DNA from 2 places in the Mesorhizobium sp. M6A.T.Cr.TU.014.01.1.1 genome. Region 1 is predicted to be linked to the other one. Evidence: predicted binding sites of a transcription regulator. Region 1 holds the regulator's gene; the other holds the start of a gene.
What was found. The regulator LexA, encoded in region 1, represses DNA repair genes until DNA is damaged. The targets are predictions, from matches to a motif close to TGTTCNNNNTGTGTTCNG.
Positions count from the first base shown of each region.

Region 2: the regulator LexA is predicted to act here: its motif matches at 1,809-1,826, upstream of EN885_RS14060 (YifB family Mg chelatase-like AAA ATPase).

Region 1 is NZ_RZPG01000017.1:124,225-127,640, reverse strand. It holds gene glp (gephyrin-like molybdotransferase Glp) at 1-802, shown strand, start outside; gene lexA (transcriptional repressor LexA) at 907-1,644, shown strand; gene EN885_RS20130 (ComEC/Rec2 family competence protein) at 1,638-3,416, opposite strand, start outside.
Region 2 is NZ_RZPG01000010.1:193,450-196,865, reverse strand. It holds gene EN885_RS14060 (YifB family Mg chelatase-like AAA ATPase) at 186-1,718, opposite strand; gene gshB (glutathione synthase) at 1,891-2,832, opposite strand; gene EN885_RS14050 (GtrA family protein) at 3,056-3,416, opposite strand, start outside.

The DNA of each region.
Region 1 (3,416 bases):
CCTCGGGCTCGATTTCTTGAAGGGCGACGTTCTGCTGGAGAAAGGCCGCCTGCTTGATCCGGCGGCGTTGTCGCTGGCAGCGTCGGCCAACCATCCGCAGGTCAGTGTGGTGAAACGGCCGCTGGTCGCCATCATCGCCACCGGCGACGAATTGCTGCCGCCAGGCAGCGACCTTGGCCCGGACCAGATCATCTCGTCCAACGCCTATGGCGTCGCTGCCGCGGCCCGCTCGGTCGGCGCCAGCGCGCTCGACCTCGGCATCGCCCCCGACCGCAAAGAGGCGATTGCCGCGCTGGTGAAAAAGGCAGTTAACGCAGGGGCTGACGTCATCGTCACGCTGGGCGGCGCCTCGGTCGGCGACCACGACCTCGTCCACGACGTGCTGACCGGCGAAGGCATGACGCTCGATTTCTGGAAGATCGCCATGCGGCCCGGCAAGCCGCTGATGTTCGGCCGGCTGGGCGACATCCGCTGCATCGGCCTGCCCGGCAATCCGGTGGCGAGCCTGGTCTGCACGCAGCTCTTCCTGAAGCCGCTGCTTGCGCGGCTTGGCGGACGCGCCTACCGGCAGGACATGCGTCAGGCGCGGCTCGGTGCCGCCATGGCGGCCAACGATATCAGGCAGGACTATGTACGCGCCGTGGTGAAGGAAGACGCCGGCACGCTCAAGGCGACGCCGTTCGGCATCCAGGATTCCTCGATGCTCAGAATGCTGGCCGACGCCAACGGGCTGATCGTGCGCGAGCCATTCGCTCCCCCCGCAGCGACAGGCACCGCCTGCAGCGTGCTGATGCTACGCTGAACAAAACGTCAACGCATTCATTAAACTTTAAACAGTTGCGGAACACAACTGGAACAGATAGTGTTTGTTCTGGGTTTGTTTTTCTGATTCTGTTGGGGGTCGCGATGCTGACACGCAAACAACATGAGCTGCTGATGTTCATCCACGAGCGGCTGAAGGAAAGCGGCATTCCGCCCTCGTTTGACGAGATGAAGGAAGCGCTCGATCTCGCGTCCAAATCGGGAATCCATCGGCTGATCACGGCGCTGGAGGAGCGCGGCTTCATTCGCCGGCTGCCCAACCGCGCCCGCGCGCTGGAAGTGCTGCGCCTGCCCGATTCGATCGCGCCCGGCCTCAATGCGGCACGCAAATTCTCGCCGAGCGTCATTCAGGGCAGCCTTGGGCAGGGCAGCCTCGGCCGACAGATCAAGCCGGCGCCGTCACGCATGCCTGCGGCCGGCAATGACGACGACGTCGTTGCCACTGTCTCCATCCCGGTGATGGGCCGCATCGCTGCCGGTGTGCCGATCGATGCCATCCAGCACCAGACGCATTCGATCTCGGTGCCACCGGACATGATCACCGGCGGCGCGCACTACGCGCTGGAGGTCAAGGGTGATTCGATGATCGAGGCCGGCATCTTCGACGGCGACACGGTCATCATTCGCAACGCCGACACCGCCCAGCCTGGCGAGATCATTGTCGCCCTGGTCGACGAGGAGGAAGCGACGCTGAAGCGGTTCCGCCGCAAAGGCGCCTCGATCGCCCTGGAAGCCGCCAACCCGGCCTATGAGACGCGCATCTTCGGGCCGGACCGGGTCAAGGTGCAAGGCAAGCTCGTCGGATTGATCCGACGTTACTGAACGGCAGCTTTCTTGGGTTTCTCAGGCTTACGGTATGGCGGCAGGCCCCTCGCCTCGCGCGAAAATCTCCGCTGCTCATGCCAAGGCCTATATGGCTGTTTGACGGCAAAACGGATTTCTGCGCGCGTCGTCGCCGATAGCGGATCGAAAAAGACGGCGGCACTGCCCATGCGAGCGAGCTGCCGTTTGGTCACGACGAGGACCAGCGGGTTGCGGCAGGGATTATAATAGGCCGTGGCATCGTCGATGACGATCAAGTCCGCAAAGGCACAGGCTGGCCGCGCGATTTTGCGGTCGTCGGCGAGCGCGATGATCGCGCCGGACGGATGCCGGGCGAGGCACAGGCCGGCAGTGCAATAGAAAGGCGCTCCCGGCGGCAGGTCGGCCGGGTCGGCGATGTCGAACCGCACGTCTCCTTTTTCGAACGTCTCCGGCTCGACAATGGTCGCTGAAGTCAGCGCATGTTTCCAGTTGTCGGTGGTGAATTCGTTCGAGCGCACCCGGTTGACGGCAAGTTCGCCGCCGCCGATCGGCAGCGCCACCAGATGCGCATCCTCCGAGATCAGCACGTCGGGGGTTCGCGTCTCGGAAATCGTCAGCAGGCCGGCAAGCGCAAAGGGAAGTGCCGCAAGCCGCAACCATGTCGTCGCCATCGTGGCGATGACCAGGGCGACCGTCACCAGCAGAACCGACTGCAACGAAATCAGCCCGACTGCATCGACCGGCGAACGTTCGGAGATCCATCCCGATATTGCAATCATGGCCGTCAGCCCCTTGCCCATCATGTAGAGGAAAGGTCCGTCGAAGCCGAAAGGCATTGCCAAGGCGCTGACGACCGCCAGGAACATGACGACCGTGACGATCGGCATGACGGCCAGATTGGCAAACAGACTGAGCGGCGAGACGCGCTGGAAGTGCCAGATGGCGAAGAGCGCGGTGGCGCTGCCGGCAATGATGGAGGTCATGGCGATGGTGCCGGTTCCAGCGACGAGCTTCCGCGTGACGAAAGCGGCCGGTGACCGTCGTTGTGGCGGCGCCGTGGCCTTGTCGGCACGATAGTCGGACCAGCCGGCATAGGCGCCCACGAGAGCCGCGGTCGCGGCGAAGGACATCTGGAAGCTTGGGCCGACCACCTCGTGCGGCGACACGACGATGACGGCGATGGCTGAAATCGTAAGATTGCGCATGGTGAGCGCAGCCCGGTCGAACAGCACGGCGACAAGCATTACCGCGAGCATGATGAAGCTGCGCTCAGCCGCGACCGCGATGCCGGAAAAAATGAGATAGGCAGCGATGGAAAGGAGTGCGGCTGCAGCCGCATATTTTTTGACCGGCCGGCGCGACGAAAAATCGGGAAACAGCGCAAAGGCGCCGCGCAGCAATCCCATGATGGTGCCGGCGACAAGCGCCATGTGCAGGCCGGAAATGGAGATGATGTGGTAGATGCCGGTGCGCCGCATCGATTCGTTGATCTCTTCGGGGATGCCGGCACGCACGCCGACGATCAGCGCAGCGGCAATCTCCCCCTCGGCGCCACCGATGCTGTCCCTGATATGGTCGGCGATGGTTTCACGCGCCTTTTCGATCGACGAAGAAAGGCGCGCTGCTAACGGTGCATCTTCGGAAGCGACGATCTTCGGATTGCCGAGGAAAAAGCCACTGGCGCCGATACCGGCGAAATAGCTGTCAAAGGAGAAGTCATAGCTGTCGGGCCGAACCGGGCCAGTCGGAGGCAAAAGCCTTGCATAGCCGGTTGCCACCGAGCCTGCGGT
Region 2 (3,416 bases), on a different contig from region 1:
CACCAGGCGTCATAGCCGGTTAACCAAATGAGCAATAAGACGAGAAGGCTGACAGCACCGGCGACAAGTGCACCCACGGCGAGAGCCACCGCTGGGGATCGAGTTGGTCTGTCTAGTGGCATATTTCTTATCCAGGTCGCGTCGAGCATCCCATCTCCCGGGCCGGTTCTCGGCCTCTCCTTGTATCACGCCGCCTGCGCCATGCGCTCCGAGCTCATGCGGTAGGAAATCGCCTCGGCCAGATGGATGCGGCCGACCGTCTCGCTGGCCTCGAGATCGGCCAGCGTCCGCGCCACTTTCAAAACGCGGTGGTAGGCCCGCGCGGAAAAGCCGAGTTTCTCGCTGGCATCCCTGAGCAGCGCCAGGCCTGATGCATCCGGCATCGCGATCTCCTCGATGACGGAGGGCGAGCAATGCGCGTTGGTGGTGGCGGAGGTCGCGCCGAGCCGCTCGAAACGCTCTCGCTGGATGGTGCGGGCGCGCGCCACGCGCAGCGCCACCGCGGCACTTTTCTCCGCCCGGTCCGGCCGGATGAGATCGCTGGCCGAGACCGCCGGCACTTCGATCCGGAGATCGATGCGATCGAGCAGCGGGCCCGAAATGCGCGCCTGGTAATCGGTGCGGCAACGGTCGCCGCGTAGGCAGCGATAGCCCGGCTCGCCGGCCATGCCGCAGCGGCACGGGTTCATCGCCGCGACCAGTTGGATGCGCGCCGGATAGGTGACGCGATGATTGGCGCGGGCGATCATGCAGTCGCCGGTCTCCAGCGGCTGGCGCAGCGCATCGAGCGCCTGCGGCGAGAATTCGGGAAACTCGTCGAGGAACAGCACGCCGTGATGGGCAAGCGACGCCTCGCCCGGCCGCACGCGCAGGCCACCGCCGACCATCGCCGCCATCGAGGCAGAATGGTGCGGCGCGCGGAATGGCCGCCGGTCGGTCAGTTTTCCCTCACCGAGTTCGCCGGCCACCGACGCGATCATCGAGACTTCGAGCAATTCCCTCGGCGCCAGCGGCGGCAGGATCGACGGCAACCGCTGCGCCAGCATCGATTTTCCCGACCCCGGCGGTCCGATCATCAGCAGATTATGGCCGCCGGCGGCCGCCACTTCGAGCGCCCGCTTGGCGGTTTCCTGGCCCTTGATGTCGGCGAGATCAGGCAGGTCGCGCGCCGAGGCATGGATGCCGGCTTCCGGCCGCGAGAGAACCTGGGTGCCGCGAAAATGATTGGCGATGGCGATCAGGCTGCGCGGCGCCAGAATGTCGAAATCCTTGCCGGCCCAGGCCGCTTCCGGTCCGCAGGCGAAAGGGCAGATCAGGCCTTTGCCCTCGGCATTGGCGCCGATCGCCGCCGGCAGCGCGCCGGCCACCGCGGCGATAGTGCCGTCGAGCGACAGCTCGCCAAGCACGACATAGCCGGCCAGCATGTCGCCCGGAATGGCGCCAAGCGCCGCCATCAGGCCGAGCGCGATCGGCAGGTCGTAATGGCTGCCTTCCTTCGGCAGATCCGCCGGCGCCAGATTGACGGTAACCTTCTTCGACGGCATCGACAGGCCCGATGCGTGCAATGCCGCCTGCACCCGCTCGCGGCTTTCGGCCACCGCCTTGTCGGCGAGGCCGACGATGTGCATGTTGACCTTGCCCGGCGCGATCATCACCTGCACGTCGACCGGCACGGCCTCGATGCCTTGGAAAGCGACCGTGCGGACCCGCGCAACCATTTTTTCACCCCGGATGCAGGCTTGCCCAAGCCTCTGCGATCATGCCGCGAACGGCTTCACCAGAGACAACCACAGATTTACGGCCAAGGCAAGAACATTAGGGGAACAGACAAATACCATTGCTGCCAGGAAGTTGCGTCAGAGTTGCGGGCTCGAAATGCGCCTGGGAAGGCTACTTGCGCTTGCCCTCGACCGCATCCCAGAACAGGCTCGCAATATCGGCGCCGCCGAAGCGTTTTACCTCGCGCACGCCGGTCGGCGACGTCACGTTGATCTCGGTCATGTAGTCGCCGATCACGTCGATGCCGACGAGGATAAAACCGCGCTCCTTCAGCGACGGGCCGATGCGGGCGCAGATCTCGCGCTCGCGCGCCGTCAGTTCGGTTTTTTCGGCGCGGCCGCCGACATGCATGTTGGAGCGTGAATCATGCTCGGCCGGCACCCGGTTGATGGCGCCGACCGGCTCGCCGTCGATCAGGATGATACGCTTGTCGCCCTTGCGCACGTCCTTCAGATAACGCTGCACGATGTAGGGCTCGCGGAACATCTGGCCGAACATCTCGAGCAGCGAGGCGAGATTGCGGTCGGCCTCGTGCAGATGGAAGATGCCCGCGCCGCCATTGCCGTAGAGCGGCTTGACGATGATGTCGCCGAACTCCTTGCGGAAGGCGGCGACCTCCAGCGGATCCTTGGTGATCAGCGTTTCCGGCATCAGGTCGGGAAACTCGGTGACGAAGATCTTTTCCGGGCTGTTGCGCACCCAGGCCGGGTCGTTGACCACCAGCGTCTTGGGATGGATACGCTCGAGTATGTGCGTCGAGGTGATGTAGTTCATGTCGAAGGGCGGATCCTGCCTGAGCAGGACGACGTCCATCTCCGACAGGTCGGTGCGCACTTCTTCGCCGAGCGAATAGTGATCGCCCTTCTCATCGCGGACCTGCATTGCCTCGATGCGGGCAAACACCTTGCCGCCGCGCAGCGACAGCCGGTCGGGCGTATAGTGGAACAGCTGGTGACCGCGGCGCTGCGCTTCCAGCGACAGCGCAAACGAAGTGTCGCCGGCAATCGAGACGGTGGAGATGTGGTCCATCTGGACGGCGATTTTCAATTTCATGGCGGCTCTCCGGCGCACTTGGAGCGACGTGCGTCCATTTGGACGCACAAAGTACGCTCCAACACTTTGAATCTATCCATCGTGCTTTCCGAAAATCGATTCCGCTTTTCGGGCCGATGCATCGACGACAGCGATATACGGAACTCGGCGCCTTCTGCCAATCGGCCCAAGACCTATATCGGCTAAGACCTATATGGGGCCGCGCTTCGCTTGGCGCAGCCCTTCACCGATCGAAGACCAGCCTGGAATAACCGAGGAAGGAGAGCGCCATCGCGACCAGCGAGGCGATGGCAAGTGCCGTCAGCGGCGGCATTGCCGGCAGCGCCATCAGGATGGCGCAATAGGCGAGGTAATTGAAGATGCTGGTGGCGATGCCGACGCCGCCATAGCGTGCGCCCTCTTGCGCGATGCCGCGGCTCGACGGCGAGAAGGTCAGGTGGCGGTTGATGGCCCAGGTGACGGACAGCGCAAAGCCGATCGAGACGACACGTGCGACGAAGGGTCCAAGCTGCGTGAAGGCCAGCAGAAGCCACAGCGCCGCCGCGTCGACGACGAAACCGACGCCGCCGGCGAAAACGAAACGC